One region of the Gardnerella sp. c11Ua_71 genome, then DNA from elsewhere that is predicted to be linked to it. Evidence: riboswitches for the same ligand, from Rfam matches in the RefSeq annotation. Region 1 holds a riboswitch; each other region holds the start of a gene.
What was found. Region 1 has a riboswitch for thiamine pyrophosphate ahead of P0106_RS04470 (ABC transporter permease). Riboswitches for the same ligand answer to the same signal wherever they lie in the genome.
Positions count from the first base shown of each region.

Region 2: it holds a riboswitch for thiamine pyrophosphate, as region 1 does, so the genes downstream of both, thiC (phosphomethylpyrimidine synthase ThiC) here and P0106_RS04470 (ABC transporter permease) in region 1, are expected to answer to the same signal.
Region 3: it holds a riboswitch for thiamine pyrophosphate, as region 1 does, so the genes downstream of both, thiM (hydroxyethylthiazole kinase) here and P0106_RS04470 (ABC transporter permease) in region 1, are expected to answer to the same signal.

Region 1 is NZ_JARFVR010000004.1:168,649-173,595, reverse strand. Features, by position in the region: gene P0106_RS04485 (FtsB family cell division protein) at 1-409, opposite strand, end outside; gene P0106_RS04480 (L-lactate dehydrogenase) at 593-1,507, opposite strand; gene eno (phosphopyruvate hydratase) at 1,729-3,024, opposite strand; TPP riboswitch at 3,173-3,275, shown strand; gene P0106_RS04470 (ABC transporter permease) at 3,266-4,063, shown strand; gene P0106_RS04465 (ABC transporter substrate-binding protein) at 4,251-4,947, shown strand, end outside.
Region 2 is NZ_JARFVR010000004.1:62,926-67,872, forward strand. Features, by position in the region: gene thiC (phosphomethylpyrimidine synthase ThiC) at 1-2,065, opposite strand, end outside; TPP riboswitch at 2,062-2,168, opposite strand; gene P0106_RS04040 (methionine ABC transporter permease) at 2,340-3,023, opposite strand; gene P0106_RS04045 (methionine ABC transporter ATP-binding protein) at 3,026-3,850, opposite strand; gene P0106_RS04050 (MetQ/NlpA family ABC transporter substrate-binding protein) at 3,955-4,803, opposite strand.
Region 3 is NZ_JARFVR010000001.1:61,936-66,882, forward strand. Features, by position in the region: gene P0106_RS00360 (ABC transporter ATP-binding protein) at 1-325, opposite strand, end outside; gene P0106_RS00365 (tryptophan transporter) at 434-1,015, opposite strand; gene P0106_RS00370 (hypothetical protein) at 1,137-1,763, opposite strand; TPP riboswitch at 2,324-2,416, shown strand; gene thiM (hydroxyethylthiazole kinase) at 2,404-3,945, shown strand; tRNA gene P0106_RS00380 (tRNA-Arg) at 4,025-4,097, shown strand; gene P0106_RS00385 (ATP-binding cassette domain-containing protein) at 4,113-4,947, opposite strand, start outside.

The sequences.
Region 1 (4,947 bases):
GAAGAGCTTTTCTTTCTTCATACTGTGATTCATCTTTATTAAATGATTCTGGTACAACTCCTGTAACAGCTTCTGGGTGTTCAACTCTAACAGCTTGTTCTCCAGGGAATATGAATCCTAACCTATCCCTAGCTTGTGCGGTAACATACGCTTTATCTTTCCAGCGATCAATATTATTATCCAACTCCTGTTTTTTGTCTTTTAGAGCAGACTCATCTCTTTGCAAAGCGTGTAACTCAGCCAAGCTTAACGCATAATTTCGAATTGTTGAAACAAATTCTATAGAACAAAGAAACGCCACTACTATCATAAAAACAAATACGAACGAACCAGAAAACAGCCTTTTTTTCTTTGGCTGATTTGATTCATCAACTGTACTTGTTGCCGTGCGGCGATTTCTCAAAACCATACTTCTAAGTTACTTTAAATATTCGACGTGTAAATACACCTTATATTTACTTTTATCCTAAAAAATCATTATTACACAATATGAACAAAATACACGCTAAAATACAAAAATTGTGACCAGCTATCCATATAGGAGCTGGTCACAAAATCATACTCAAAATTCTTTTAAAACTTAGATTTCCAACTATTCCATTTGAGCTTTGCTTAAAATCGTATCTGCAGAATGCTGCAACTTTTGCAACTCTTCTTCAGTCAAATCGAGCTTGCACTGCTCAACAATGCCATCTCGACCAACAATCGCTGGATAAGAAAGATAAGAATGATATTCTTCACGATAATTGGATACAGGCATCTGTTCTCTAGAATCCGTCATTACAGCATTCACTAAACGAACAGCTGCTGCAGCAATACCGTAGTTGGTATATTTCTTTCCATAGAACACAGTGAAACCGCCTTCGCGAGTTTCATCATCAACAGCATCCAAGTCAATGTTCTTTTCCTCAGCAAGATCAGTAATTGGCTGCTCTAACACTTTTACCGTAGACCATGCAACGAACTGTGAATCGCCGTGCTCGCCTAAACTATAACCTTTAACTGCCTTAGGATGAACTCCGAAGAACTTTCCTACAGCACGATGCAAACGAGCAGAATCAAGAAGAGTGCCAGTACCAATAACTCTTTCGTATGGGAGTCCAGTAGCTTCCTTGTAGAGCTGGCAAATAGCATCACAAGGATTAGTGATATCGATCAAAACGCCATGGAATCCAGAAGCTTTAATTTTTGCACCAACTTCTGCGACCTCGTTACGGTTATACTTAAGCTCCGCAAAACGATCTGGATGATGAACATCCAAAAGTTTTATATGACCCAAGGCGCTTACGATTACTTCTACGTCTTTTAATGCTTCATAGTCGTTTACTGTGATATTAACGTTAAAAGGTACATTATCCATTGAATCTTCAAAATCAAGAGCATCAGCCTTAACTTTTGCTTCATTTGAATCATAAAGATACAAATCGTCAACGTGACCACCAATAATGAGCTGATGGGCTACTGCAGCACCAACATTACCCATGCCTATAACAGCGACTTTTCTCATATGAAACATCTCCTTCTGTTTTTAGTTTTTCATAAAAATAGCACTATTTTGGAGATAATGAAAGTAATTTTAGAAAAATTTTTTTAAAATTTTAAGAAATCATTGAAAATATACAAAAACGGTCAGCCACATTTTATTGCGACTGACCGAAAATAAACTTCAGCTCAAAGCTTAAAAAGCTTAAACAAGTCTTATGAAGAACTTATAAAAGCCCTAGTATATTACTTCATATACTTCTTGCAAGCCTTGAATGCGCTGTAACCAGCGTACTGAGCGGTAGAGCCAAGCTCTTCCTCAATCTCAAGCAAGCGGTTGTACTTAGCGATACGCTCACCACGAGCAGGAGCACCAGTCTTAATCTGACCAGTGTTCTTAGCAACAGCAAGATCAGAAATGGTGGTATCTGGGGTTTCACCAGAGCGGTGAGAAACCATAGAAGTAAAGCCATTCTTGGTTGCAAGCTCAATAGCGTCGAGGGTTTCGGTAACGGAACCAATCTGGTTCAACTTTACGAGCAAGGAGTTAGCTGCTCCAAGTTCAATACCCTTAGCCAAACGCTTTGGATTGGTGACGAGCAAGTCATCGCCAACGAACTGCAAACGATCACCAAGACGCTTGGTGATTGCTGCCCAATCATCCCATCCTTCTTCCTGGAATGGATCTTCGATGGAAACGATTGGATACTCGTTGATAAGCTTCTCGTAGTAATCAAGCATGTAAGCAGATTCGCGCTCTTCGCCATCGAAACGATACTTACCAGTTTCCTTGTTGTAGAACTCAGAAGAAGCAACGTCAAGAGAAATACCAATCTGCTTGCCTGGCTCGTAACCTGCAGCTTCGATTGCATCCATGATGTACTTCAAGGAATCCTCGTTAGACTTCATCTTTGGAGCGAAGCCACCTTCGTCACCAAGACCAGTAGCCAAGCCTTCCTTCTTCAAAACGTTCTTTAAGGTGTGATAAACCTCAACACCAGCGCGCAAAGCATCGCTGTAAGTTGCGAAACCGTATGGAGAAATCATGTATTCCTGAATATCAGTTGCAAAATCAGCGTGAGCGCCACCGTTCATAATGTTCATGTTTGGAACTGGAAGAATATGTCCGTTAGTTCCGCCGATGTAACGATACAATGGAAGCTCTGCAGACTCAGCAGCTGCATAAAGAGCAGCAAGAGAAACGCCAAGAATAGCGTTTGCGCCAAGCTTACCCTTGTTTGGAGTACCATCAAGCTCAACCATAGTTTCATCAAGAGCACGCTGGTCAGAGGCATCCATGCCAATAACCTTTGGAGCAATTACTTCATTAACAGCCTTAACTGCTTCCAAAGTACCCTTGCCCTGATAACGGGACTTGTCGCCATCACGACGCTCCCAAGCCTCAGCCTCACCAGTCGAAGCACCAGAAGGCACTAAGCCAATGCCCTGAGCACCATCTTCGGTCTCCAAATAAACCTGAACGGTAGGATTTCCACGAGAATCCAGAATTTCGCGTGCATATACGCTTTCAATAGCTGCCACAACTACTCCTTATTCATTTTGTTGGTTGTGTAACATATTTAAGATTAATGCGTTTTATGGACGTTATTTCATAATGTAAGTCGTCAAGCATATAAGACTATATGATCTAAGCGTTTCGCGATTTGTCCATGCCTTTATACGATAATAACAAACTGACACGGGGTGCAGTTATTTAATTGTAATTGCTGAGATCATACCCGTCGAACCTGATATAGCTAAAACTATCGAAGGGAATGTCGTTATGAATAACCTTTTTAGCGCGATTGCAAAACTGCATCGTAAAGCTTTTACTTCCTTAAAAGCTTGGCTTTCTACTATAGCGATTCTTTTTTTATGGTTTTTAATAACCTTAACTCCCGTCGAAAATCGCGCTTTGCCATCTCCAAGCGAGGTAATAAAAGCATTTGTTGACTTAAACAACGAAGGAATATTACTACCGTCTCTTGCAATAAGCATATTTAGAGTTGTAGCTGGTCTTCTTTTAGGAATTGCTTTTGCTTTGCCATCTGGAATAATTTCTGGCGGAAGCAAAGTAGGAGAATCAGTAATAAATAAACCAAGTCACATGCTTAGATCCATACCATTCCCAGCATTAGCACCTTTATTGATCATTTTTCTCGGCGTGGACGAAATGATGAAAATAATGCTTATAGCGCTTGGTGTTTTTGGGCCAATGTATGTAAATATTCGAGATGGAGTAAGGAACATTGACCCTAAACTAATAGAACTTGCAAAAGCTTATAACGTTAAAAAATCTACTGTTTTTACAACAATTTTTATGCGAGGAACATTAGCTAACTTTATGACAGGATTGCGATTTTCAATTTCCGTAGCATGGGTTGCGTTAGTTACTTGTGAAACAGTTAATTCTTCAATAGGAATTGGATATATTCTTTCTAGAGCTCAACAATTCTTTAGACCAGATCAAATGATGGCATGTATTATTCTATATGCGATTGCAGGACTTGGATCAGAAGTTACTGCAAACATATTCGAATATTGGCTTATGCCAGAACGCAGAGTAAATAGAGAATCTTAACAAAGAGTTGATTTTAGAAATTCACGTAAATAAAGAATTTATAAAATCCTCTGTGAATCTTAAAGATACTTTTAACGATACTTTTAAAAATAAGTCAATTTTTATAAAAATTTAATCAACAAAATTTAACCAACAACCAAATAAACCAAATAAGAAAAACACAAAATAAAGATAAAGGAGCCAAATCATGGCTAATTTCAAAATACAAATTGCTAGCAAACGCTCTATTGCGGCAATATGCGCTTTTTGCGCAACTATCGCTCTCGCATCTTGCGGCGGAGCTCAAAAACCTGCAAATAACTCCCAATCTTCTAGCAAAGATACGGGAATAATGAGGGTTGCTTATCTTTCTACAGCAAACTATTTGACAACGTTAAAAAATGAAAAATTCCTTCAAGAAGAATTTGGAAAAGCAAAAGTCACCTATACTGGACCATACACTCCAGTTGATGGTCTTACCGCAGTTATGAGCGGAAGCGCTGATGCAACAACTACTGGAACTGGACGATTTATTGATTTGATTGCAGAAGGTCAACCTTGGGTTGCATTTGCGCTCGAATATTACAATGGTGATTCTCAAGGAATCGTTGCATCCGCAAAAAGCGGCGTAAAAACACTAAAAGACTTATATGGAAAGAAAGTTGCTATCATTCACAACGGTGATACTGGCGATTACATGCTTCACCGCGCATTCGATAAAAGCGGCTTAGACGTTTCTAAAGTGCATAAAGTAGAGATGAGCCCTAAGAACTTCCAAGCAGCATTTACATCTGGACAGATTGATGCAATTTCCTCATTCGATCAGAATCTTGCTGCAGCGATGACAACCCCTGGGTCAAAATTACTTGTTAACGCTAAAAAGTATGGCAACATGAATGTTACCA
Region 2 (4,947 bases), 110 kb from region 1:
TCTCCATCTCAATATTCATGCGTACCGTATCAAATGGTACGTGTCCTGGGCCTTCAATCATCACCTGAACGTCATGCTGCCATGCAATCTTGGTTAGCTCTCCAAGAGTCATAAGTTCGGAAAGCTGAGCAGCATCGTTAGCATCAGCCAAGCTTCCTGGACGCAAGCCGTCACCCAAAGAGAACGCAACATCGTACTTGGCGAAAATCTCGCATAATTCTTCGAAGTGAGTGTAAAGGAAGCTTTCTTGATGGTGTTGCAAGCACCATTCAGCCATAATGGAACCGCCTCTAGAAACAATACCGGTTACGCGGTTTGCAGTAAGAGGCACGTATCGAAGAAGTACGCCTGCGTGAATAGTCATGTAGTCAACGCCTTGCTCGCACTGTTCAATAACAGTGTCGCGGAACAATTCCCAGCTGAGCTTAGAAGCGTCATCCTCAACCTTTTCCAAAGCCTGATACATTGGCACAGTGCCAATCGGAACAGGGGAGTTACGCAAAATCCATTCTCGAGTTGTGTGAATATCGTTACCTGTGGAAAGATCCATAACGGTATCCGCGCCCCACTTAGTAGCCCACGTAAGTTTTTCTACTTCTTCGTCAATAGAAGATGTGACAGCAGAATTACCCATGTTTGCGTTGAGCTTAGTTAAGAAGCGAGAACCAATAATCATAGGTTCTGCTTCAGGATGGTTGATATTGCAAGGAATAACAGCGCGACCAGCTGCAACTTCAGAACGAACAAGTTCCACATCGCAGTTTTCACGAGTTGCAACATATTGCATTTCTGGAGTTACAATATTATGCCTTGCATACCACATCTGTGTAATAGGATGATCTGCAGCCTTCATCGGCTTATGAGTGCGACCACGCCATTCTTTAGAAGCTTTTCCTCGCTTAATAGCTCGCTTACCGTCATCTTGAAGATTTCGACTACGACCTTCATATTCAACAACATCATTGCGATCTCTAATCCAATCAAGACGAAGAGGAGCCAAGCCCTCTTTAGGATCGCACTTAGGACCTTCTGTGTTGTAATCCTTAAATGGTGGGTTAGGGCCAACGCCTGGAGTGTCAGAAAGCTTAATTTCTGTATACGGCACTTCCAAATCGTAAGAACCATATTCATATTCAAAGTGAACTGGAGTAGTTTTACGAATATGAGCTTTGTCTCTTTGAGTACATCCGCGAGAAGCGATATCAACGCGCTGCTGCTTTGCTAATTTTGCAGCGTCTTTTGCTTCTTTAGCATTAATGAATTTTGGAGTATCGCTAGCTTTCTCGTCAGCTTTTTCCTGCACTATAACGCGTTTTGCGTAACCGTGCTTTTGATTGCCGCGAATGTGTGTAAAGCGTTCCACGAATTCACTCATTGTGGATTCTGGTGTTTCGCTTGCGTACAATGCTTCAGATACAAACAATCCTGCAGCCTTACTGCGAGCAATCATTTCAACATCTTCTAAAGATGTTCTTCCTCCAACAAGTACTGGAAAATCGCTTGCTGAGCAAATAGTATTAATCTTTGCTTCATCTAAAATAGTGTGATTTGGTTCTAATTCGTAAGTTGGAGTAGTGTTTTCGCAACCATCTTCTGGATTATGCATTGCTGTTACACAAATATAATCAATGCAGCCATCAGGAAGTTCATTAATAACCTTAACAAGACTTTCTGTTTCAACAGATAAGCCGATTATTGCGTCTTCTCCTAAAAGTGCTCGTGCTTCTTTTGGTTCCATGTCGCTTTGTGCAAGATGAACTCCATCGACTTTAATTCCTTGATTTCTTGCCTGCCAGACAACGTCAACTCTTCCGTCTATTACGAAAGTTACTGAATCACATTTATCGTTATCTTCTATGATTTGTGCAATATCTCGTGCGATTGATGTGATTTCTTTTGCGCTTTCATCCGCACAATTAAGCCTTATAAATGTTGATCCTGCGCGTAAAGAGTCGTCAACTATATCCGTGAGTGCGCGACTTTTGCATAGTTTAGGATTTGCAATAAAACATGTGTTTAGGTTGAACTGGTCACGCATTGATGCGTATGGATAGTTTGAGGTCATACTTAATCGTTGCTCCCTACGTTGTATTAACTAACAGGTTCGAAGGGTCAGGTTTTCGCCTATCTCAGCCTTCTTTAAAAAGAAAGCACCCCTGCAAAATGTTGTGACTCAGACATTCTACATTATTTGGTATCTTTTTAATAAATCGTAGGCATGTTGAATGGTTGATCATTTGATAAATAGAAAATCCTAGAAGCGATTAATAGATTTTACTGTATCTTACGCTACTAGGATTTTATTTGTGACTTTTTTATTTGTGACTTTTTATTGGATATTATCGACGTTCATGATGGTTGATTTTATTGGATATTAAATCTCCAACAGTTTGTACTACTTGCACAAGAAGAATACAGAAAATAACAGCAACACTCATAACATCGTATTGGTAACGCTGATATCCGTAGCGAATTGCAATATCTCCTAGACCGCCTGCGCCAACAGTTCCAGCCATTGCAGAGAATCCAAAAAGTGTAATGAAAGTCAATGCCGCTCCACGAATTAATGAAGGCAAGCTTTCAAAAAGCAATACTTTGAATACTATTTGCGTATTGCTTGCGCCAAAACTTTGTGCAGCTTCTATAAGACTTCCATCAACTTCTGCAAGAGATTGCTCAACAATTCGCGCTACGAATGGTGCAGCTGTTAAAACAAGAGGAACAATAGCGCCAGAAACTCCCAAAGACGTTCCAACAATAAGTCTAGTAAGTGGAATTATTGCAACAAGTAGGATTATAAACGGTATTGAGCGAACAATATTTACAATCCAACCTAAAACCGCATTCAAATATGAGTTAGGACGTATTCCTTGTTTTGCGCTTGTTATAAGAAGAACTCCTATTGGTAATCCTATTACGTATGCGAATAGTGTAGATATTGAAGTCATAGATATTGTATCTTTTGTGCCTTCAATAAGTAGTTCTCCATATTCGTCTATAAATTGTGAAATATTTTCTGGCATTTTTATTTCACCCCATTGTTTGTTGCGCTATTAGTGGTTATTCCATTTTCGGAATTACTATTATTGGATTTAGTTCCCCTATGGTTTTCAACATGTTCGTCTGCAATAAGCGTTTTTAAAATATTGCTTTGAGGATTTTTGAAAAGTGTTGAAGTGTCACCGATCTCTACGATTTTTCCGCCGTCAATCATAGCAACCCTATCGCAAATATTTCTTGCTACTGCTAACGAGTGAGTAATAATAACCAGTGTTACGTTAAGATCTCGGTTGATTCTTCTAAGCAAGTCAAGTATTTGTGCTGTAGTTGTTGAATCCAAGGCGCTTGTTGCTTCGTCACAAAGCATTATAGAAGGATTATTAGCAAGTGCTCTCGCTATTGCAACTCTTTGCTGTTGTCCGCCAGAAAGCTGAACAGGGTAGCGGTTTGCTAAATCTTTTAATCCAACTAAATCGAGTAAATACTTTGCTCGTTCTTCTCTTTTTTCTTTAGGAGTGTTGTTTAGTTCCAAAGGAAAAGTCACATTTTGTAACACAGTTCGCTGTTGAAAAAGACTAAAGTTTTGGAAAATCATTCCAATATTCGATCTTATTTTAGATAAATCTCTATTTTTGGCGTCCGTAATATCTTTTCCGTCTATTAGCACTCTTCCAGATGTTGGACGTTCTAACAAGTTCATGCATCTGACTAATGATGATTTTCCAGCTCCAGAAGATCCCAAAATACCAAATACTTCGCCTGATTCAATAGTTAAATTAATATCGTTAAGTGCTTCGTGCGATTGCTTACCACTTGAGTAAGTTTTATAAAGATGCTCAATTTGAATCATATTATCTCTCACTGATTTTGAAAAGCAAATATGAGGCACGTGCCTCTATGCTTTTGTGAGGCACATATCTCATATTTGCTTAAGGTTAGAACAATGCAATCATCTTAGAAAACTGGCAAAACAGCGCCGTTGTAGTTTTTCTTTATAAAATCACGAACTGCATCTGTTTTTAACGCTTTTACAAGAGCCTTGATTTTAGCAAGCTTTTCGGATCCTTTCTTAACAGCAATAATGTTTTCGTATGTCTTAGCAGCTACGCCTCCAACTTTTTCGCTTGTAAGAGGATCTTTAGTTGGGTTAAATCCAGCTTGAATAGCGTAGTTTCCGTTTAGAGCAGCTAAATCAACGTCCTTAACAACTGTTGGAACCAAAGCAGCGTCTATTTCCTTAAACTTTAGATTCTTTGGATTAGAAACAATATCTTTCTTTGTTGCGTTAACATCCTTTGGATTCTTTAGCTTAAGAAGACCTGCATCTTGCAAAAGAAGAAGTGCGCGAGCTTCGTTGGTTGGGTCGCTAGGAACCGCAACTGTTGCGCCATCTTTTAAGTCCTTAATTGTTTTAGTCTTTCCTGGGTAAAGTCCAAATGGTTCAAAGTGGATTCCAGCAATAGAAATAATATGCGTTCCTCTTTCTTTATTAAAGTTATCTAAGTATGGCAAATGCTGATGGTAGTTTGCGTCTGCTTCGCCTTCTTCTACAGCAGTATTTGGTTGCACGTAGTCAGTAAATTCCTTAACAACCAACTTATAGCCTTGTTTTTGCAAAATTGGCTTAACTACTTTGTTCAAAATATCGCTGTGAGGAGTTGGGGAAGCTGCAACCTTAATCACCTTATCGTCTTTAGTTGCTCCATTTGCAGAAGATCCGCATGCGCTTAGTGAAAGCCCCAAAATCGCAGTTAGTGCTGTAAAAGCTGCAATAATCTTTGTGTTCTTCTTTGTGATTTTCATATTTTTCCCCTTGTCCTTTAATGTTTTTTGTTCGTTGATGTTTTGTTTCTTAGCAACGGAATATCAATATATGCGATTTTGTATCTTCTTCGCTACCTATTTTCTATTTGTATAATTTATGACGAGTTAGCAATACTAATGAAA
Region 3 (4,947 bases), on a different contig from region 1:
GCGCATCAATATCTTGGATAACTGATCCAATTAAGCAGGCTATATTAGTTAAAGCAAGATTTTTAGTTTCTTGACCTGCAATCTTAACGATTCCAGAAAGTTCTCCAGAATAATGATGAGGAATAGCACCAGAGAAAATAGAGGCAAGAGTTGTTTTACCAGATCCAGATGGTCCAATAATTCCAACAAATTCGCCAGCTTCAATACTAAGACTTATATTGTTCAAGGCAAAAGTGGAATCTTGTGCCTTTGCAGAGTCTAAAGAATCATCCTTATTATGATTCAAATATTTAAAAGATACTTCCCTAAGCTCAAGCAAAGACACAACAATTCCTAACTCTTAAAAACCCAACAATACTATGAACATTACTTATTGATTACTCTCTGATGATTATATGACTTACTGAATATCATCTAAAATAAATTCAAATACTTACTTGTGTAGAACGAGTCGAATTGGAGTATAAAGAACTTCAACAACAACAGCATTAAACACAGCAGTTCCAAAAATGATTGGAAGCATAACAAGAATCGTCTTAGGAGAATGAAGAACAAAGAAAGATGCAGTAGAAGCAAATATTAAACCAGAAACAACTGTAGTTATAAAAGTTGCTATGAGTGGGAAAATACTGAACTTTCTAGCAGCATCCTTAGGGAAAACGTGAACATAAGCCATAATCATCAAAGTCATAACAATTGCTGCTGGAATATCGCAAACATAATTAAGACCAGGAATAGATGCGTTAAATTGCATTAAAGTTGCAGCCAAAGCGCCAATAATCGCACCTTGAATAACATTTGGACGAACCAGCAAAATCGCAAGGCAGAATGATGCGATTAAAAAGTTTGGTTTAATATTTCCAATTGAAAGCGCTTTTGCGACTGTAAAGTCAAGAATGCATCCTGCTGCAAAAAGAACAGCAACCAACACCAAAGACGTAACATCTAAAGCATGCTTTTTAATGCTTACAGCATTAATCATGCTACCTGCATGTCCATTAATTTCCTGATTCATAATCTTCTCCTTTATGTTGCGATAATCAAGTTTTAATTATCGACTTTTGTTATTTATATATGTTTTGATATTTATTTATATTGATTTAAATTAATTTGTTTAATTATTTTTCAATTCTGATTTACTTATGCAAAACGAGTCGAATTGGAGTGTAAAGAACTTCAACAACAACAGCATTAAACACAGCAGTTCCCAAGATGATTGGAAGCATAACAAGAACAGTGTTTGGAGAGTGAAGAATAAAGAAGGATGCGATTGTTGCAAAAATCATTCCAGAAATAACAGTTGCAACAAACGTAGAGATAAATGGGAACACACTGAACTTTCTAGCAGCATCCTTAGGAAAAGCTTTTAAGTATCCCATAAGCACTAACGTCATAATGATTGCTGCTGGAATATCGCAAGCGTATTCAAGACCAGGAATCGAAGTGTTAAATTGAATCAAAGTAGCAGCTAATGCGCCAATAATCGCACCTTGAATAACATTTGGACGAACAAGCAAAATAGACAAGCAGAACGATGCAATAACAAATTCTGGCTGAATATTTCCAATCGAAAGCGACTTTGCAACTGTAAAGTCAAGAATACATCCTGCTGCAAAAAGAACAGCCACCAACACCAAAGACGTAATATCTAAAGCATGCTTTTTAACATTTACACCTTTAAGTAAATCCGCAGCCTGATTAACACTAGATTCAGCAGAAGTAAATGAGGTTTCCTGCTTAGTTTCATTAATTTCCTGAGCCATAATTTTCTCCTTTTATGTAGATTTTTATGTTGATTGTTTTAAACAATTTTTTAATTGTTTTTTATGTTTATAGATTTGTTTTAGACGTAAAATTAATCCAAATAGATTTGGCTTTCTGGAGATATAAAAAAGACCTCCAGGTTTACCCTAGAGGTCTTTTACAAGCCTAAACAAGCAGCTTCTAAAACTTTAGAGTAAACTACGCCAAAGAGAAGTCTGCCACCACCACATACGAGCAGCATCAAAAGTATCGCGAGCTTGAGCATTCATGTTACGCATGATAGCCGCCTCCTTAATACTTAGCTGCAAAGCTAAACGCTTAATGTGATCAATCACAAATCCAAAATCGTAAATCGTAAAATTTACGATATCCGTTTGTGTTGTGTTTGATGCTAACACTATAAAAGTACAAATGCAAACAAAAATAAAAAATTAATGGAAAAATTTTATAAAATCCAAAACAATAATCTTCAATCATCCCCGAAATTTCAAGCGAAACAACGCAAAACGCGCGAAATAAAATATTACATAGCCAAACGTCATACACAAACGATATAGTCAAAGTCGGTTCGGGGTGCGTAAAAACGCTGAGATTACACCCGTTAAACCTGATCTAGGTAGTGCTAGCGAAGGGAAAATCATGGAAGAATTAAACGAATTAAATGCAAATATAGATACAAATATAGATACAAGTTTTAGCGTTCGCGCAAGAAGACGAATGTTTCTAAATGACGTTAGATCATGCATAGAAAGAGTGAGAGCAAAGAAGCCACTAACTCATTGCATAACAAACAATATTGTTCAAGAAATAACAGCAAATGTACTACTTTCCGCAGGAGCTACGCCAATAATGGTATGCGACCCAGATGAAGCAGCAGGCATTGCAAAAATAGCGTCAGGCGTTCTAGTAAATGTTGGAACATTCGAAGAGATAAAAGGCAAAGCCATACGCAAAGCAATAGAAACTTGCGAAGAAACACAAACTCCTTGGGTACTAGATCCAGTTGGAGTTGGAGTAGACGAATTAACCACTAGAACAAAATTTGTAAGAGAAATAGTAAAACGAAACCCAACAGTAATACGAGCGAACGCAAGCGAAATATTAGCTTTAGCTGGGCAAAACAGTCAGATGAAAGGCGTAGATGCGCAAGATCCAGTAAACTCCGCGCTAGAAGCAGCCAAAAAACTGGCAAAAGAATACGGATCTGTAATATCAATATCTGGAGAAAAAGACGCGGTATACGGTCACGGATGCCTAGTGCGAATAACTGGCGGACACAAGGCTATGACAAAAGTTGTAGGAACTGGGTGCGCTCTTGGATCATTAGTGGCGGCATATGTGGGTGCAAACCCAGAGCGCCCAGTGGCAGCAACAGTGGCTGCACACGTGCACGCTGCAGCAGCTGGAACGTTTGCAGCGAGACAAACAACCGCACCAGGAACATTCAGAACACTGTGGATCGATGCGCTGCAAACATTAAGCGTAAACAACATGTTTGAACTAACAAACATTGAGTTCAGCATAGAACCAACAGATTGGACGCTTTACCTAGTAACAGATCCACGAATGGGAAACCGTAGCGAAGAACAAGTTGCAGTAGAATCCATAGATGGCGGAGTGACAGTAGTTCAATTGCGAGATAAATACTCCAACGATACTGAAATATCAGAAAAAGCCATAAAGTTACGCAAAACACTTATAAAAGCAAAACATGGAGATATACCGATTTTCATAGACGATCACGTTGACACCGCAGCAAAACTGGGATTCAACCTGCATATTGGTCAAAAAGACACGCCTTTCGTTACAGCACGTAAATCCATGCCAGCCGAATGGATGATTGGACTTTCTTGCGCAAGAGTAGACCTAATGGAAAAAGCATATAAAGAGTGCAAAGAGAACGATACTCCACTTCCTGATGTTATAGGAATCGGAGCTGCATTTGCCACAAATACTAAGGCGCATGATGTTCCTCCTCTTGGAGTTGAAGGCGTAAATGAAGTAGCAAAAGTAGCACACAGCATGGGTGTAAAAACTCTAGCGATTGGTGGAATACACGAAAACACCGTTTTTCCAATCAAAGACCTAAGCATTGATGGAGTATGCACTGTATCTGCTCTCATGTGCGCTGAAGATCCTAAAAAAGTAGCGAGCGATCTTAAAAGCGTAATAACTCGCTAAAGTATGCATTAAAGTCACAAAGATTGGCTAATAGCGTATACTTTCAATCCCTAGCAACGTGTATACTTTCACAAGTTGCGGGCTTGTAGCTCAGTGGATAGAGCGTCTGCCTCCGGAGCAGAAGGTCGTGGGTTCGAATCCCATTAAGCCCACATTGTATGTTAGTATTAATTTCCTCCAAGAAGAGCAAAAGTACCGTAATATACAGCAGCGATTAAAGCGATAGCAGGAATAATTAAGCACCCAATCATAAACACATAATCGCGTTTATTCACATGGCTTATACGTGCATGAGATCTTGGGTTTTCTCCGCCAAATCCACGCGCTTCCATAGCCGTAGCCAAAGTTGTAGATCTTCGAATAGACAGCACCAAAAGAGCAAAAGCTTGAGGCATAAAAGCCTTAATCTTACTATCATCACCAAGTCCGCGAGAACGCCTAGATGCACTGAGAGCAGCCCAATCATCTTGAAGGACGCTAAACAATCGCATACCAGCTAATCCACCGTAAACAAACCTATCTGGCAATTTCATAACTTGACTAAAAGCATCAGCTAAATCAGTTGCATCAATGCCAATAACAGTAACAATAGCTGGAACACCGATAGCTAAAATTCTGATGAATGTTGCAATTGCAAGAGTTGTGGAATGATCACTTACATGAATAATTCCCCAATCAAACCATGTTGCTCCACCTGATTTACCATACAACCACACTGCTAATGCAGATCCAGGAGCACCAACCCATACAGGCCAAGAAAGTTTAATAACTCGCAAAGGGTTCATTTTAACAACCCAAAGAATCACAAACTCCAAAACCAAAGCTATTGTTGCAGAAAGCCAGTCGAGAGTAAACAAAAGCGGAACCGAAAGTAGGAAAGCTCCAAGCATCCTATACACAGGATTCAAAGATGCCAAGAATGGAGAATAACTTGATGCGCGAGCTGCCTCATCACGATGGTTCACATCGCTAACTTCTATTCGAGATATATTCGTTGCATCT